One region of the Serratia sp. D1N4 genome, then DNA from elsewhere that is predicted to be linked to it. Evidence: predicted binding sites of a transcription regulator. Region 1 holds the regulator's gene; each other region holds the start of a gene.
The links. The regulator Fur, encoded in region 1, represses iron uptake genes when iron is present. The targets are predictions, from matches to a motif close to ATAATAATGAGAACNACTATCAA.

Region 1 (6,404 bases):
ATCTCCGCCAGCCGATTCACGCGATGGGATTTTTGATTGAAGCGATCGTACACAAGAATCGCGACCCCCTGTTGAACCCGCAACTCTATGATCTGCAAGAGAGTGTGCGCTCGTTACATTTAATGTTCAACTCACTGTTGGACCTGACCATCATAGAAAATAATGCCGTCAATGTCCCAGCGACAGAAGTGGAGTTAGTGCCATTAATCGACTCTATCATCACTCTGTTTCGTGAAGAGGCGAATAACAGGGGCTTAATGCTACGCTCGAGATTCCCTCGGCAACGCTGCGTGGCATTAGGCGATCTCTCGTTGCTCAAGCAGTCGTTAATCAATCTGGCACACAATGCACTTCGGTATACTCCACAAGGTGGGGTGCTGATCTCTGTTCGCCCGCGTGGCAAAGAGTGGTTAATAGAAGTATGGGATACCGGGATTGGCGTTGCTGATGCTGAAAAAAACCAGATTTTCTCTCCCTTCTATCGCCCGGAGCTTGCCTGGCGTATAGACAGTGCCGGGCATGGGCTCGGTCTGGCGGTGGTAGCAAGATGCGCGAAACTGATGAAAGTGCAGTGCGGAATGAGTTCGGTAGAAGGGAAAGGTTCACGTTTTTGGATGCGTCTGCCAGCCAGCGACACAATGGCAGCCATGGCACCATTGGCAGTACAGCAGAAATCCTTATCCGCACCACACAGGTCGCTTTCCGGAACCTGTCTGGTGGTTGACGACGATCCATTGGTTACCTCCGCCTGGGAGAGCCTGATGCAGGCCTGGGGAGTGACGGTGCGCTGCGTTGCTTCTGCCAACGAAGCTTTTGCCGCGCTTGAAAGTGGCTTCTCTCCGCAGGCAATTTTGTGCGATCAGCGCCTGCGTTCAGGTGAGAGTGGGTTCGATATTTTGCAGGAGTTACTCCAACGTTTACCACAGGCCAGTGGCGCGATGGTCAGCGGTGAATTTAACTCGGAGATCTTACAACAAGCGGAAAGAGAGGGTTACCTGGTGTTATCTAAACCACTAGAGCCCTCGCAGCTTCATGCTCTGCTTTCACAGTGGCTTTCTTCTGAGTAGCTTGGCATCAAGAATGTACGGCCTGAAAGGTATTGATGGCATTTATCCGACTTATAAATATCTACCTGTGCATGATACCCTGACCCAATGTCTTTAAATCGCGAACTCACCATGAAATTACATTATCAACTCTTGGCGGCCGAGGCACCGACACTACCGGTGGTGCTGATCCACGGAATGTTCGGCAACCTGGATAACCTTGGCATACTGGCACGCGATCTGAATCAGCGGCATACGGTGATCAAGGTCGATCTGCGCAATCATGGGCTTTCGCCGCGCGCCGAAGAGATGACCTACCCGGCGATGGCGCAAGACCTGCTGACGCTGTTGGATGACTTGCAGTTGGATAAGGTTATCGTCATCGGCCATTCAATGGGCGGTAAAGCCGCCATGGCGCTGACCGCAATAGCCCCCGAGCGAATTGAACGGCTGATCGTGATCGATATCGCCCCGGTGGCTTATGACACCCGCCGCCACGACAAGATTTTTGCTGCTCTGCAAGCGGTCACCGATGCCGGTATTAGCCAACGGCAACCGGCAGCACAGCTGATGCGCGAATATCTGGATGAAGAAGGCGTGATCCAGTTCCTGCTGAAGTCTTTTCATGCCGGAACCTGGCGCTTCAACCTGCCGGTATTGATCGCACAATACGACAGCATTATCGGCTGGCAGAATGTCCCCTCTTGGCCACATCCAACGCTATTTATCCGCGGTGGGCTTTCGCCTTATGTGCAGGATGAATACCGCGAAGATATTGCCCGCCAATTCCCGCAGGCTCGAGCTTACGTCGTCGCAGGCACCGGCCATTGGGTTCATGCGGAGAAACCGGACGCAGTGCTAAGGGCCATCCACCGCTTTCTAGATGAAGCCTGAAACAAAGTGGTGAAAAAACGCGCTAGAGAGAACGAGTTAGCGCGTTTTTGGCTAAGTTAAGCATTGTCGTTGCTCTATCTGCTGGGGTAATATGGCGCGCTATTTCCGACGTCTTTCAAGCTGCTATAGCTTGGATCCTGCGGGATATAATTTTGCCGCCCTGTCCAACGTGCAAATCATCGCCTGGCTGGGGGTAAATTTTGGCTTAGGGTTTATTGGCCCGAATGGTGTTAACTGAACCGTCTGGAAGTGTGAAAACGCTTTCTGATGCAAACTCCCTTGCAGTAGTCCGCAACAATGGCAAAAGAACAAACGGATCGCACGACGCTGGATCTGTTCGCAGATGAACGCCGTCCAGGGCGCCCGAAAACCAACCCGCTCTCCCGTGATGAACAGCTTAGAATCAATAAGCGGAATCAGCTACGGCGTGACAAAGTGCGTGGATTACGGCGTGTGGAGCTGAAAATCAACGCAGACGCCGTGGATGCTCTGAACAAACTGGCGGACCAGCGCAACATCAGCCGCAGCGAATTGATTGAGCAAATGCTGCTGGCAAAACTGGCGGAAGAGCAGCCAGAGTCATGATCTCTTCAGCCGCACGCGCGGCTTGGCGTTAAGGATGACGCCGGATCAACACCGCTTGTAGTGATTCCCCGGCATCGCATAAATGCGATAAAACCCCAGAGCACATTTCTGGCATGATAGATATTTACCGGTAAGAGAGAGTATCCACGCTGAACTCTTGCCTTGATCTTACGTAAGACGATACCCAAAAGGCTCGACGTTGCAGGTAAGCAACCCGCGAACTCCGAAGGTATATCCACTGAATTAAAAAGGTTATCTGCAATATGGCTCATGTAGGCATTTTCTTTGGCAGCGACACTGGCAATACCGAAAACATTGCCAAGATGATCCAGAAAAATCTTCAGCAAAAATATGGCAAAGACGTGGCTGAAATTCACGACATTGCCAAGAGCAGTAAAGAAGATCTGGAAGCTTTCGACATCCTGCTGCTCGGCATCCCAACCTGGTATTACGGTGAAGCCCAGTGTGACTGGGATGACTTCTTCCCAACGCTGGAAGATATTGACTTCAACGGCAAGCTGGTGGCGCTGTTTGGTTGTGGTGACCAAGAAGACTATGCAGAATATTTCTGCGATGCGATGGGTACCATCCGTGACATCATTGAACCACGCGGTGCTGCGATCGTCGGCCACTGGCCAACCAAAGGTTACCACTTCGAAGCCTCTAAAGGCTTGGCAGACGACCATCACTTTGTCGGCTTGGCCATTGACGAAGATCGTCAGCCTGAGTTGACCAACGAACGCGTAGATGCCTGGGTCAAACAAATCAGCGAAGAGCTGAGCCTGGCTGACATCGTCGGCTAAGTACCCCTTTCCAGATATTGTACAAAAGCCCTGCAAAGCGCATAGTATTGGCTACAGGGCTGCTATCGGTATCGCGGATTAGAGTAATAGAAGCAACAAGTCTGTAACTTCCCGCACCATCAGGGTAAACTGCGGCATCGGTTTATCCCATCCATCATCAAGACGTTGCATGTACCCTATGCAACAGCGCAGATATACCTTTGTTAACGACCGACGGTTTCTATTTAGGGCAAGCGGTTCTATAATGAGACGCAATTAACTCTTTGTGCCGACCGATGCCATAGGCTAAAACGCCTCAACTTGATTAGCATAGTAACAGGACTGAATCCGCATGACTGACAACAATAACGCATTGAAGAAGGCCGGCTTAAAAGTCACGCTTCCGCGACTCAAAATCCTGGAAGTCTTGCAGGATCCGGCATGCCATCACGTCAGTGCGGAAGATCTGTACAAAAAACTGATAGATATGGGTGAAGAAATTGGCTTGGCAACGGTTTACCGCGTGCTGAACCAGTTTGATGACGCAGGCATTGTGACTCGTCACAATTTTGAAGGCGGTAAATCCGTGTTCGAACTGACCCAGCAACATCATCACGACCACCTGATTTGCCTGGACTGTGGCAAAGTGATCGAGTTCAGCGACGAGCCTATCGAAGTACGTCAGCGCGATATCGCCAAACAGCACGGTATCAAGCTCACCAATCACAGCCTGTACTTGTACGGCCATTGTGAGGTTGGTGATTGCCGCGAAAACGATACGCTGCACGATAAGCGATAACTCTGGCCTGCCAGAAATGAGAAACCGCCTTGATGGCGGTTTTTTTGTGCCTGTAACTTGCAGATAAAAAATCCCCGGACAGGCCGGGGACAATGATAACGCCAAATATTACACTCTCTTGTAGCACTTCTCTCTGACACGGGACTTCACCTGCAGCCCATCCGCCGACACGCAGATGGGCTGAGTTTTGGCTTAGGCTTTTACCGGCTCGGCACGGCTGAAGCGTTTACCATCCGGGCTGACTGCACGGATTTGAACATCACCCGCAACGGCCGGGCGAGCCCGATCGTCATAGCGCTGCCACTGTTTGCCACCATCGGTAGAATATTCAATCCCCAGACCTGGCAAGGCGATATTAGCCTCCAGTTTGCCATCGACAACGCGAGCCCCCGGAACTGGCAAGCGGTAGCTCACGCCACCTTTATCCAGCTTGGCCAACTCACGTTGCCCGATCAGGTTGGCAAAGTGCAGCCAGTCTTTTTCCAGCGCCTTGGTATCGACCTGATGGGTTTCGCCACCTTTGTATTCACGGCCAGCTTTATAGTCCTGTTCCCAACTCGCACGGTGCCAAGCACGTTCCGCAACAGACAGCGCTCGTGGGTAAATCATATATTCCATTTGCTGATCGGTACGCACAACCTCACTCCACAGCTGGGCTGAAAGACCATAAGCACCCGGCCATGGTTTGTCGCTCTTGGCAGTGAAGTGGTTACCATCACGGTCAACCGAAGTTTCGGCGTTTTGCGGCAGGTTGTCTGGCGCGAAGCTGAAGATCTTCTGCTCATCGCTGAAGCGGGTGCCCCAGTAGTAACCATGCTCTTCCGGGGTCACTTCATATGGGAAGTCCATGTAAACGTAATCTGGATTGGAAAGTACAACGTCATAACCCTTGTTCGCCCAGTCGTTAGCCGAGTCGAAACCGCCCCAGTACAGGGTATCCCAGAAGTTCACCGCGACATTCTTAGTCGCGAAAGCTTTCGCGTCTTTGGCATCTTTCAAACCATCCTGCCACGCCTGCATTCTGTCAATGCCGTGCGCTTTCACCAGTTGGCTAACTTCCAGCCCGAAGTAGCTCGGCAAGTGTTCCATATCTTCCACTTTGCCGTCTTTGATGATCGCCTGACAAACCTCAGACTTGGCCCAAGGTTTATCTTCTTTGCTCAGATCAAGAATGCCCTTGCCCGCTTCCGGCTTCTTCACATCGGTATAACCAGCACCCAAGCGGATGTTCTTCGCTTCATCCCCACCAAAGTGCCAGGTTTGCAGTGGCTGACCGGCTTCTTTGTGCATCTGGGCGACTTCACCAATCACTTTATCAACAAAGTTTTTGGATGAATCCAGGCACGGGTTCAGGTAGCTCTGACGGTTAAAATACTGCACTGAAGTGGTATTAGAGGTATCGGTCGGATCCACCAGGCGGAACTCATTCGCCTCTTTCTCTTTGCCTTCGGCCAGCAGTTTCTTGTAGCGCGCTTCCATAGAAACAATCGCAGCGCGGGCATGTGCAGGCATGTCGATCTCAGGGATCACTTCAATCTGGCGCGCCTGAGCATATTTAACGATATCGATGTAGTCCTGACGGGAGAAGAAACCACCGTGCGGTTCTGGGCCTGAACCGTATTGCGGCAGCAGGCAGGTGGTTTCACTCAGGTCATGGCAACGCTGCCCACCCACCTCGGTCAGTTCCGGCAAGCCTGGGATCTCAATACGCCAGCCTTCATCATCCGTCAGGTGGAAATGGAATTTATTCAGCTTATAGGCAGCCATCTGATCCAACAGACGCAGCACCGCATCTTTATGGTGGAAGTTACGCGCAACGTCCAGGAAGATGCCACGGTATTGGAAACGCGGTGCATCTTTGGCATCCAGTGTGGCGATCTTCTTGCTGCCGTCGGTTGGGATCAGCGACAGAATGGATTGCAGACCATAGAACACCCCGGCCTGATCGAAGCCGGTGATCACGGCTCCTTTCTCGCCAATCTTCAGTTGGTAAGCGCCGGAAACTGCCAGATCGCCTTTAAATGCGCCCGGCTGAATATCGGTTTTGATCGGATAACCACCAGCCTGGTTTGCAACGCCCAGCAGTTCAAAGCGCTTGGCTGCCGCATCTGCCGCTGGCTTGGCCAAAGCGCTCAGATCCAAGGTAACGCCTTTGCTCAGGTCAACATCATGCTTATGAATGTTAACTTCCATCGGCGTAGGGATGATCTGGCCGCGCAATGCTGCCGCTGGCAGCACTTTCAGATCCTGATTCTTGGTGAAACGGCTTTCTGGCACCATCAGAATGTTATGGTCGTC
Region 2 (6,404 bases), 2.1 Mb from region 1:
CACCATCAGCACCGCGATCGCCAATCTGGAAGCGGATCTTGGGCTGATGCTGTTCAACCGCGAGGCGCGCCAACCGGTGCTTACCCCTGCGGGCCGCAAAGTGCTCGGCCACGTGCAGGAGATCCTAAGCGCCAGCGAGCGCCTTGAGGCACTGAGCATCCGGTTGGGCGATCGGGTTGAACCGCGTTTGACTATCGTCTTCTCCGATACCTATCAGCCTAATCATCACGATAACTTGCTGAAACACTTCGAGCAGCGCTATCAGGATATTGAACTGGAATGCATGATCGCCGAAGACGCTGACGTGCTGGATCTGTTGCAGATTGGCCGCGCACATCTGGGCATGCTGGCGGTGCAGCCCAATTATCCGCCCGATATCGCCGTCGCCAGGCTACCGGAACAAACCGAAATGGGGCTGTTTGTCGCCAACGAACACCCGCTGGCACACATCCCAGCGCTTACGCAGGCGCATCTGGCCAGCAGCCGTCAGCTCTATCTCAATACCTATACCGGCAGCGATGCCGCTAAACCGCAGGGGCCGGTCTGGTCGGCCCCCAGCTATCTGATGCTGTTGGAAATGGCGGAACAGGGATTTGGCTGGGCGATACTGCCGCACTGGCTGGTCAAACAGTATGGGCAAGAACGTCTGACAGAATTGAAAATACGCGGTTGGCCCAAGTTGATTTCGGTGGATGCGGTGTGGTCAAAACTTACCCCGCCGGGGCCGGCGGGGTTTTGGCTGTTGGATCGCCTGTTGGAAAATGCCGCAGATCAGGCCGCGGCGTTGCGCGATTGAATGGCGCGGGAGATGGTATCCAGCAATTCGGGAATATCCATCTTCGGCAGCATCACTTCAATAAACACCAGTTGTTCACGGCCATTCACTTCACCCAGTGCATGACACAGTTGTTCAGGCTCACTCACGTGCAGGCATTTCACCTGATGCCCCTGCGACAGCGCCTGCGGTAACAGCGTCCAGTCCCACTGGGCAATGTCGTTATAGCGCTGTTCCGGGCCGTGAATAGCTCGCTCAACGGTATAACCATTGTTATTGAGCAGGAAAACGACCGGCTTTTGGCCATCGCGCAGCATCGATCCCAGCTCCTGAATCGTCAGTTGGGCTGCACCATCACCAATCAGCAACAGCACCCGGCGATCCGGCTCGGCGGTTTGCACGCCAAACGCCGCTGGCAACGTAAAACCGATCGACCCCCACAGAGATTGAACGATAAACCGGCAGCCTCGCGGCAGATTCAGCGACGCTGCACCAAAGCATGAAGTCCCTTGATCGGCAATCAGGATATCCCCCGGTTGCAGGAAGTTCTGCATTTGCTGCCAAAAGCCGTGTTGATCCAAACCACTGCCGTTCGGATCCGGCAATAAAGGGCGTTTGATGGCGGGCAGCTGCCACTGCTTGGCTAACGACAGCGTTAATTGATGGAGGGCTTTGACCGCGTCGCGCATCGGGATCTGACTGAACACCTGCTGCCCCACCCGCGCTTCAAAGGGTTGGATATCGATACATTTCTCATTGGGCAAATTGTGGCTGAACCCTGCCGTGATGGTATCGGTGAAACGCACACCGACGTTAATCACCACGTCAGCACCTTCAATTAACTGTTTCACCTGTGGATCGCTGGCGGCCCCGGCATAGGTGCCAGTAAAGCAGGCATGGGTTTCATCCAGCACGCTCTTGCCTAGCAATAAGGTTGAATGGGGAATATTCACCTCATTCATCCACTGTTCCAGCACCGTTTCTGCCCCGAAGCGCTCGGCAAGGAAATCCGCCAGCAGGGAAACCCGCTGTGCCGCCTGCAGTTTTTCCTGCGCAGCGGTGATGAATGCCTGCAACGAAGCATCAGAAAGATTGGGCTGGCGCAGCATCAGCGGGGCCGGGCGCGAAGTCAGCGGTGCTTCGGCCACATCACTCGGCAATAGCAGGTACACCGGGCGACGTTCAAATAGCGCGGTGGTCAACAGACGATCGATTTCCGCTTCAGCATTGCTGGCGGTCAGGTTGGCCTGTGCGACGGTCACCTCTTTAGCCATGCGGGCAAAATGGCCGAAATCGCCATCCCCCAGCGAATGATGCAGCAGATCCCCGGCACGCTGCGCACGCAGGGCCGGTGAGCCCACCACATGGATCACCGGCAAATATTCGGCGTAGCTGCCCGCGATACCGTTGATCGCACTCAGTTCACCCACGCCAAAGGTGGTCAGCAACGCCGCCGCCGGTTTGCAACGGGCATAACCATCGGCAGCATAGGCGGCATTCAATTCGTTGGCGCACCCCACCCAGGTGATCTGCGGGTGATCGATGACATGATCGAGAAATTGCAGGTTGTAATCCCCTGGCACACCGAAGAAATGCCGGATACCAATCTGTGCTAAACGATCGAGGAGGTAATCAGCCACCGTATAGTTTTTGCTCATGATCATCACCTGCGAGAAGGTGGGAATGTTAATTTTAAGTATTAGAGATGTTGCGCAAATTTCGAACTTTAGCGCTAAAAGGCCACTGGCAACCTGGCTTTACATCGGTGCACAGGCCCCCAGATTGGCATAGGGATTAATTTGCGTGATCGGGCGCGCTGACTGTTTGCATGGAAACGCATACATTGAAACTCGTTTTCACTTTTGCCGATGAGGATCTGTATGGTTTATCAAGCTGACTCTGCGCGCTACCAAAATATGGAATACCGCCGCTGTGGCCGCAGCGGGTTAAAACTCCCCGCCGTTTCACTTGGCCTATGGCACAACTTTGGTGATAGCACGCTGTATGACAATGCGCGCAGCCTGGCGTGCCGCGCCTTCGACCTCGGCATTACCCATTTTGATCTGGCCAATAACTACGGCCCGCCGCCGGGATCTGCCGAAGAGAATTTCGGCCGTATTCTGCATAACGATCTCAAGCCTTATCGCGATGAGCTGATTATCTCTTCCAAGGCCGGTTACACCATGTGGCAAGGCCCTTACGGTGATTGGGGATCGAAAAAGTATCTGGTCGCCAGCCTGAACCAAAGCTTGAAGCGGATGGATCTCGATTACGTGGATATCTTCTATCACCACCGCCCAGACCCAGATACGCCGCTAGAAGAAACCATGGCCGCGCTGGATTTGCTGGTGCGTCAGGGTAAAGCGCTGTATGTCGGGCTGTCGAACTACCCGGCCGATCTGGCACGGCAGGCGTTTACCCTGCTACAACAGCTCGGCACGCCGTGCGTGATTCACCAGCCGAAATACTCAATGTTTGAACGTTGGGTAGAGCCGGAACTGCTGGATACGCTGGAAGAGCATGGCGTGGGTTCTATCGCCTTTTCACCGCTGGCTGGGGGTGTGCTGACCGACCGTTACCTGCACGGTATTCCGCAGGATTCGCGGGCGGCCAGCAGTAGCCGGTTCCTGAAGCCCGAACAGCTTACCGAAGAGAAACTGCAGAAAGTTCGCCGCTTGAACACGCTGGCAGAGCGGCGCGGGCAGAAGCTGTCACAAATGGCACTGGCTTGGGTACTGCGCAACGATCGTGTCACTTCCGTATTGATTGGTGCCAGTAAAACCAGCCAGCTGGAAGATGCGGTGGGTATGCTGGCCAACCGCGTATTTACCGCTGAGGAAATCGCCGAGATCGACAGCATTTTGATGTAATCGCTTACAAAAACCGGTATTACACCTGATGCCGGTTTTTATCTTTTGGGGGTTAAATGACGCTGCTAATCAATAAATAGCCGTTTAAGCTGACCACCACCAGCACAATCAATTTGCCAGTATTCTGAATCGTGCGGCTATTAACCATATCACCCATCAGTGTGCGGTTACCGGTAAACACCAGCAGCGGAACCAGCGCCAGAGCAATCCCAAAACTGAGCAATACCTGGCTCAACACCAGAATGCGCGTGGCATCCATCCCCAACATAATCACGATGAATGATGGCAGCATGGTGACAACCCGGCGTACCCACAGCGGGATATAAAAACGCACAAAACCCTGCATCACCACTTGGCCCGCCAGCGTGCCCACCACCGTTGAAGACAAACCGGCAGCCACCAGGCTCAGGCCGAAGATGGTTGCCGCAGCATTACCCAACAAAGGTTGCAGCGTCAGATAGGCCTGATCGAGATCGGCAATACCGCTATGACCATTGAAGTGGAATGCGGCGGCGGCGGTCGCCATCATCGCCAGATTGACAAACCCGGCAATGGTCATGGCGATCGCCACGTCGATTTTGGTTGAGGCATAACGTTCGGCTCGCGAATGCTCACCTGCGGTTTGAGTCAGCGAGGAGTGCAGATAAATCACGTGCGGCATGATGGTTGCCCCCAGCACACCGGCAGCCAGAAAAACCGCATCACCGTTTGGCAAATCCGGGATCGCCATCCCTCTCAACAACCCACTCAGTTGCGGTTGCGAAAACACCAGTTCAACAATGTAGGCTGCCGCCACAAATAGCAGTAAACCACCGATCACCAATTCCAGTGGCTTTTGCCCGCGTTTTTGTAGCATCAAAATGAGAAAAGTAGCTATACCGGTGAGGATCGCGCCTTCCAGCAGCGTAACCCCCAGCAGCAATTTGAAGCCGATCGCCGCACCAACAAACTCGGCCAGATCGGTTGCCATAGCGATAATCTCTGCCTGTACCCAATACGCCCAAACTACCGGGCGCGGGAAGCGATCGCGGATATGTTCAGCGAGGTTTTTACCCGTCGCGATGCCCAGCTTGGCGGAAAGCAGTTGGATTAACATCGCCATGATATTGGCCCAGACCACCACCCACAATAAGGTATAGCCGAAAGAGGCACCGGATTGGATATTGGTGGCAAAGTTGCCGGGATCGATATAGCCGATGGCGGCAATAAATGCGGGGCCCATCAGAGAAAGTTTGATCTTTCTCGATGGGCGGCTGGAAGTACTGTCAACCACGCGACTGTTCAGCATATCGTGAAACCCTTACTAATTTTACGCTTACCTTCATCTCACTTAAATGATAATGATTATCAAGTGCATTTGTGGCAGTAATACTTATTTCAGCGATAGCGGATGACGAAGGTTTTATCGAACAGATCGCATCAAATCTTGCCGTCTCTTTTTACTCGGCATCACGGCATTCGAGCGGAAAATGCTTAATAGCCAAATTAGCACAAAAATGCTACAAACGCGCAGGTTTATTAACATCCTGAGTTCTGGTTCTTTGCCGTAATAACTTAGGATTTTCCTTGCGATGATTTTCCACATTTGTAATAGATATCTCGTTTTTAAATGCAGCGTTACATAAAATGACAAACGAAATTCAGCCTGCCTCAAATTTGGAGCACACATGTCCCCTATTGCGCACTTTGCGTTAGCGTTGGTGGTGGTTGCGATCCTGGCACTGTTAGTGTGTCGCGATCGTAAAAGCATCCGCATTCGCTATGTTATTCAACTCTTGGTTATTGAAGTATTGCTGGCTTACTTTTTCCTGCATTCGGAAGCAGGTTTGGGCTTTGTAAAAGGATTCGCAGCGCTGTTTGACAAGCTGCTCGGGTTTGCAGGTCAAGGGACTGATTTTGTGTTCGGCGGTATGGGTGACAAAGGTTTAGCGTTCTTCTTCCTGAAAGTATTGTGCCCAATCGTGTTTATCTCTGCGCTGATCGGTATTCTGCAATACATTAAAGTGCTGCCGTTTATCATCCGCATTATCGGTACCGTGCTGTCGAAAGTGAACGGTATGGGTAAGCTGGAGTCTTTCAACGCCGTCAGTTCGCTGATCCTCGGCCAGTCTGAAAACTTCATCGCCTATAAAGATATTTTGGGCAAGATGTCGGAAAAACGCATGTACACAATGGCGGCTACCGCCATGTCGACGGTTTCCATGTCGATAGTTGGCGCTTACATGACCATGTTGGATGCGAAATATGTGGTGGCCGCATTGGTACTGAACATGTTCAGCACCTTTATCGTGCTTTCCTTGGTCAACCCTTATGACACCAGCAATGAAGAAGAACTGCATCTGGGCAACCTGCACGAAGGCCAGAGCTTCTTTGAAATGCTGGGTGAATACATTCTGGCAGGTTTCAAAGTGGCTATTATTGTTGCGGCTATGTTGATTGGTTTTATTGCCTTGATCGCCGCACTTAACGGCCTGTTCAGCGCCATCTTTGGCCTGAGCTTCCAGGAGATTCTCGGTTACTTCTTCTATCCATTCGCTTGGATTATGGGGATCCCGCAACACGAAGCCTTACAAGTGGGCAGTATCATGGCAACCAAGCTGGTTTCTAACGAATTTGTGGCCATGATGGAACTGCAAAAAATGTCTGGCGAGCTGTCACCACGCAGCATGGGTATTCTGTCCGTGTTCCTGGTGTCTTTCGCCAATTTCTCTTCCATCGGTATCGTCGCTGGGGCAATCAAGGGGTTGAACGAACATCAG
Region 3 (6,404 bases), 1.2 Mb from region 1:
TTATGCGAGAATCCCCAGATTAACGGCTGACTGCAAGGTGGATAACGATGAAAACATTGCTGATTACCCGTGAGGGGTACGACAAGCTGAAGCAAGAACTGGACTTTCTTTGGCGTGAAGAGCGCCCGGAAGTGACCAAGAAAGTCACCTGGGCCGCCAGCCTGGGTGACAGAAGTGAAAACGCCGATTACCAGTACAACAAAAAGCGGCTGCGTGAAATCGATCGCCGCGTGCGCTACCTCACCAAATGCCTTGAGCAGTTGAAAATCGTCGACTATTCGCCGCAGCAGGAAGGCCGGGTGTTTTTTGGTGCCTGGGTGGAGATCGAAAACGATGAGGGTGAGATCAAACGCTTTCGTATCGTCGGTTACGATGAGATTTTCGGCCGTAAAGACTACATCTCCATCGACTCACCGATGGCCCGCGCACTGCTGAAAAAGGAAGTGGGCGATAGCGCCACGGTGCAAACGCCTGCCGGTGAAGCGTTTTGGTCGGTCAATGAGATCACCTATGTGAAAGAGTGAAGGGGCATGTCAGCCCACTGCGCTGGCATTTTATCCCTGCAAACCGTATAACTATCCCCCTATTGATTATCGTGCTGAACAGATACCCGACTTATGAATGACCCACTGAGCCGCATTATTGCAACAGAATTGCAGGCCCGGCCGGAGCAAGTTGACTCCGCCATCCGTCTGCTGGATGAAGGTAATACCGTGCCGTTTATCGCACGCTATCGTAAGGAAGTCACCGGAGGCCTGGACGACACCCAACTGCGCCAGTTGGAAACCCGCTTGGGTTACCTGCGTGAACTGGAAGATCGCCGCCAGACCATCCTCAAATCCATCGACGAGCAAGGTAAGCTGACCGAACAGCTGGCTGGGGCAATTAACGCCACGCAGAGCAAAACCGAACTCGAAGACCTTTACCTACCGTATAAACCCAAGCGCCGCACCCGTGGTCAGATCGCTATTGAAGCCGGTCTGGAGCCGCTGGCCGACTTGCTGTGGCAAGATCCACAGCAGCAGCCAGAACAGGCGGCCGAACGTTATGTTGATGCCGACAAAGGCGTTGCCGATGTAAAAGCGGCGCTGGACGGTGCGCGCTATATCCTGATGGAACGCTTCGCCGAAGATGCCACGCTGCTGGCCAAAGTGCGCGATTACCTGTGGAAAAACGCCCATCTGGTGTCCAAGGTGGTGGAAGGCAAAGAAGAGGAAGGCGCGAAATTCCGCGACTACTTCGATCATCATGAACCGATTTCACAAGTGCCTTCTCACCGTGCGCTGGCGATGTTCCGCGGCCGCAATGAAGGGGTACTGCAACTGGCGCTGAATGCCGACCCGCAGTTTGAAGAAGCGCCGCGCGAAAGCCAGGGCGAGTTGATCATCATCAACCACCTGAACCTGCGCCTGAACAATGCGCCGGCCGATGTCTGGCGCAAGGCGGTGGTCAACTGGACCTGGCGCATCAAGGTGCTGCTGCATCTGGAAACCGAACTGATGGGCACCCTGCGTGAGCGTGCAGAAGACGAAGCGATCAACGTTTTCGCCCGCAATATGCACGATCTGCTGATGGCCGCCCCGGCCGGTATGCGTGCCACCATGGGCCTGGACCCTGGCCTGCGTACCGGTGTCAAAGTGGCGGTGGTGGATGCCACCGGCAAACTGGTGGCGACCGATACCGTTTATCCGCACACCGGTCAGGCCGCTAAAGCTGCCGCCGTAGTTGCCGCACTGTGCATCAAGCACCAGGTGGAACTGGTGGCGATCGGCAACGGTACCGCCTCCCGCGAAACCGAGCGCTTCTTTGCCGAACTACAGCAACAGTTCCCGAATGTGCAGGCGCAGAAAGTGATCGTCAGCGAGGCCGGTGCTTCGGTCTATTCCGCCTCAGAACTGGCGGCGCTGGAATTCCCGAACCTCGACGTTTCCCTGCGTGGCGCAGTTTCCATTGCCCGCCGCTTGCAGGATCCGTTGGCCGAACTGGTTAAGATTGACCCTAAATCCATCGGCGTCGGCCAATACCAGCACGACGTCAGCCAGAGCCAGTTAGCGAAGAAGCTGGATTCGGTGGTGGAAGACTGCGTAAACGCCGTGGGTGTTGATCTGAATACCGCGTCGGTGCCTTTATTGACCCGTGTGGCCGGTTTAACGCGTATGATGGCGCAGAATATCGTCACCTGGCGCGATGAAAACGGCCGTTTCAGCAACCGCGAGCAACTGCTGAAAGTCAGTCGCTTAGGGCCAAAAGCCTTTGAGCAGTGTGCGGGCTTCTTGCGTATCAACCACGGTGATAACCCGCTGGATGCCTCAACCGTTCACCCGGAAACCTACCCGGTGGTGGAGCGCATTCTGGCCGCGACCCAGCAGGCGTTGCAGGATCTGATGGGCAACTCGAACGCCATCCGCAACCTGAAAGCCAGCGATTTCACCGATGAGAAATTTGGTGTGCCAACGGTTACCGACATCCTGAAAGAGCTGGAAAAACCGGGCCGCGATCCGCGCCCAGAATTCAAAACCGCCACCTTTGCAGAAGGCGTGGAAACGCTGAACGATCTGCAAGTCGGGATGATTCTGGAAGGCTCGGTCACCAACGTCACCAACTTCGGTGCGTTTGTGGATATCGGCGTGCATCAGGATGGGCTGGTGCATATCTCCTCGCTGGCAGATAAGTTTGTGCAGGATCCGCACACCGTGGTGAAAGCCGGTGATATCGTCAAAGTGAAGGTGATGGAAGTCGATCTGCAACGCAAGCGTATCGCACTCAGCATGCGCTTGGACGAGCAACCGGGCGAAGGTTCATCACGCCGTGGCAGCGGTAGCAACAACAGCGCTCCAGCACGCGACAACGCTTCACGCGCGCCAGCCAACAAAGCAGCGAAACCACGCACCACCACCCCGGCAAACAACAGTGCCATGGGTGACGCGTTGGCTGCGGCGTTCGGCAAAAAACGTTAAGCCTAACGGCAGAGGGCGGAGTTCACCCCGCCCTCTGCCGGATAACATTTCCACTTATTTTTGATGCACCGCAAGAAAGTAGTACAATTAGCAGTCAACAACCCTGTTTCTTGTATTGATTACGATAATCGTTCTCACTATTATTATGTTGCGTGTTTATTGGGCCACGCCATGGCTCAGCTGTTTCGGCTCCATTTACCCCCTCGGGTAGCCTGGGCAAAACTGTTCTGAAAGCAACGTTCCAGCGGGAACGTTTTGATCACCAAGAAGGTAATATGCATCTTCTTCCTAAACAGACTTATAAAATTGCCGGTTTCTCCAGTGAAATCAGCCCCGCTTACCGACAGAAACTGCTGTCGCTCGGGATGCTGCCCGGTTCATTATTTGAAGTAGTACGCGTTGCACCACTCGGCGATCCAATAGAAATAAAAACCCGCCGCGTCAGCCTGGTGCTGCGGAAAAAAGATTTGGACCTGATCCTGCTCGACGGCCAGTAACCACACGCCGCCCCCCGCCTCAGGCTTTTGCCGTGCTTCTGCGCATGGCCGGTACTTAATTTACTGATATCACGTTGGATTATGAAAAAAATCACCATTGGCTTGATAGGTAATCCGAATTCAGGGAAAACTACACTGTTCAACCAGCTTACCGGTGCGCGTCAGCGGGTTGGTAACTGGGCCGGAGTCACGGTTGAACGCAAAGAAGGCCAGTTTTCCACAGCGCAATCGCAGGTTACTCTGGTCGATTTGCCCGGCACCTACTCGCTCACCACCATCTCCGAACAGACCTCGCTTGACGAACAGATCGCCTGCCATTACATCCTGAGCGGCGACGCTGACTTGTTGATCAACGTGGTAGATGCGTCAAACCTGGAGCGCAACCTTTACCTGACGCTGCAACTGCTGGAGCTGGGCATTCCCTGCATCGTGGCGCTGAATATGCTGGATATCGCCAGAAGCCAGCGCATCGAGATTGATCTTGCGGCCCTGTCTGAACGCCTGGGTTGCCCGGTCGTACCGCTGATTTCTACCAAAGCCGACGGGATTGGCATGCTGAAACAGATGATCGACGGTCATCGGTTCAATCAGCTCAAAGCCTTGGTAAATTACCCGCCGTTGCTGCTAGACCAAGTCAACGCCTTGACCGAAGCCATGCCGCAGAATCTGCCCACCGAACAGCGCCGCTGGCTGGCGCTGCAAATGCTGGAAGGGGATATTTATAGCCACCAGTTGGCAGGTGATGCTATCGCTCTGCTGCCGCAGGCCAGGCAAGCGCTGCAACAGCAGCAGCAGGAAGATCCGGCGCTGGTGATTGCCGATGCACGTTACCAGTCGATCGCAGCCCTTTGCGACGCCGTCAGTAACGCGCAACAAGCTCTGCCGAACCGACTGACTGAAGTGCTGGATAAAGTGATCCTCAACCGCTGGCTCGGCGTGCCGATTTTCCTGCTGGTGATGTACCTGATGTTCCTGCTGGCGATCAACATCGGTGGTGCGCTGCAACCGATCTTCGATCTCGGCTCGGCGGCAATCTTTATTCAGGGGATCCAATGGGTGGGTTATACCCTGCATTTCCCTGAATGGCTGACCATTTTCCTGGCACAGGGCGTCGGTGGCGGTATCAATACCGTGCTGCCGTTGGTGCCGCAGATCGGCATGATGTACCTGTTCCTGTCCTTTTTGGAAGACTCCGGCTACATGGCGCGCGCAGCGTTCGTTATGGATCGCCTGATGCAGGCGCTCGGCTTGCCGGGGAAATCCTTCGTGCCGCTGATCGTCGGTTTCGGCTGCAACGTGCCGTCGATCATGGGTGCCCGCACGCTGGATGCCCAACGTGAACGCCTGATCACCATCATGATGGCTCCTTTTATGTCCTGCGGTGCGCGGCTGGCGATCTTCGCCGTATTCGCTGCGGCATTTTTCGGCCAAGACGGCGCTGGCGTGGTGTTCTCGCTGTATATGCTGGGTATCGTAGTCGCTATTCTTACCGGCCTGGTGCTGAAATACACCATCATGCGCGGTGAAGCATCACCGTTCGTCATGGAGTTGCCGGTTTATCACGTACCCCACCTGAAAAGCCTGCTGCTGCAAACCTGGCAACGCCTGAAAGGTTTTGTGCTGCGCGCCGGGAAAGTCATTGTGATTGCCAGTATCCTGATCGGTGGCTTGAACAGCTTCTCGTTCAGCGGCAAGCCGGTAGACAGCATCAATGATTCAGCGTTGGCATCGGTTTCCAAAGTGCTTACACCGCTGCTGCAACCGATGGGGGTGCACAGCGATAACTGGCAGGCAACCGTCGGCCTGGTTACCGGAGCCATGGCCAAAGAAGTGGTGGTGGGGACGCTCAACACGCTGTACACCGCCGAACACATCACCAATCAACCGTTCGACGCCGCCAATTTCAACCTGCTGGATGAATTGTCTGCCGCTCTGGATGAAACCTGGCAAGGTCTGAAAGGCACTTTCAGCCTCAGCGTACTTGCCAACCCTATCGAAGCCAGCAAAGGCGATGGCGAAATGGGCGCAGGCTCAATGGGGGTTATGAGCAGCAAATTCGGCACCTCTATTTCTGCTTACAGCTATCTGATCTTCGTGCTGCTGTATGTGCCGTGCGTTTCGGTGATGGGTGCGATTGCCCGCGAATCAAGCCGGGGCTGGATGACCTTCTCCATCCTGTGGGGGCTGAATGTGGCCTACTCGCTGGCCACCCTGTTCTACCAGATAGCAACCTTTAGCCAGCATCCGCAATACAGCCTGGTGGCGATCCTGTCGGTGCTGGCCTTCAATGCCTTGCTGCTGCTGGCATTACGTAAGGCTCGCAGCCGCGTGACCATCCGCCTGCGCAACGCAACGCCTGCCGCCTGCTGCCAAAACCCGCAGGGTGATTGCCACTGATGGCCAGCCTGCTGCAAATCCGTGATGCGCTCGCCCTGCGGGGCAGCGCTCAGGCTCAACAGTTGAGCCACCAACTGGCAACGCCGTTGCCGCTGGTTGAAGCCATGCTGGAGCGTTTAACCGATATGGGTAAAGTGGAGCGTATCGAGCAGGATAACAGTGAATGCCTGAGCGGCAGCTGCAAGCGCTGCCCGGAAAGATGCAGTACGGTAGTTTATCGCTTGAAAAACTAGAGACAAAAAACAGGGGCGCACGCTATGCGCCCCTCGTTAGCAAATTATTTCTTATCTTTGTACACTTCAGCGGCCGCACTGAACCTGCCATGCTCGCGGGCAGCCACAACCACGTAGTACTTCCCACCTTTCTCGTCAGCCAGTTTGGACAATTCCTCTTTCAAGTCCATTGGATCGGTGGCTTGGGCAGTTGACGTTATCATGCCAATTTTCTCGTACTTGCCTGGTGCCTTATCCAAATCTTCCTGAGTGAGTAATGTTGCCGCCATTGTGCTGAAAGACGCTAAACCCACAACCAATGCTGCAACCGTCATCTTCAA

Region 2: a site for Fur is predicted at 4,974-4,996, ahead of ACX1CU_RS07120 (Nramp family divalent metal transporter). Genes of this name have one in related genera too.
Region 3: a site for Fur is predicted at 3,079-3,101, ahead of feoA (ferrous iron transporter A). Genes of this name have one in related genera too.

What each region holds. Positions count from the first base shown of each region.
Region 1 is NZ_CM137274.1:3,801,555-3,807,958, forward strand. It holds gene ACX1CU_RS17020 (hybrid sensor histidine kinase/response regulator) at 1-1,067, shown strand, start outside; gene ybfF (esterase) at 1,179-1,940, shown strand; gene ybfE (LexA regulated protein) at 2,238-2,525, shown strand; gene fldA (flavodoxin FldA) at 2,789-3,328, shown strand; gene fur (ferric iron uptake transcriptional regulator) at 3,660-4,106, shown strand; gene ACX1CU_RS17045 (beta-N-acetylhexosaminidase) at 4,299-6,404, opposite strand, start outside.
Region 2 is NZ_CM137274.1:1,659,919-1,666,322, reverse strand. It holds gene ACX1CU_RS07135 (LysR family transcriptional regulator) at 1-796, shown strand, start outside; gene ACX1CU_RS07130 (alpha-keto acid decarboxylase family protein) at 772-2,433, opposite strand; gene mgrA (L-glyceraldehyde 3-phosphate reductase) at 2,656-3,645, shown strand; gene ACX1CU_RS07120 (Nramp family divalent metal transporter) at 3,698-4,933, opposite strand; gene ACX1CU_RS07115 (NupC/NupG family nucleoside CNT transporter) at 5,313-6,404, shown strand, end outside.
Region 3 is NZ_CM137274.1:5,020,030-5,026,433, forward strand. It holds gene greB (transcription elongation factor GreB) at 48-524, shown strand; gene ACX1CU_RS22635 (Tex family protein) at 618-2,957, shown strand; gene feoA (ferrous iron transporter A) at 3,233-3,454, shown strand; gene feoB (Fe(2+) transporter permease subunit FeoB) at 3,536-5,851, shown strand; gene ACX1CU_RS22650 (FeoC-like transcriptional regulator) at 5,851-6,084, shown strand; gene ACX1CU_RS22655 (YdgH/BhsA/McbA-like domain containing protein) at 6,129-6,404, opposite strand, start outside.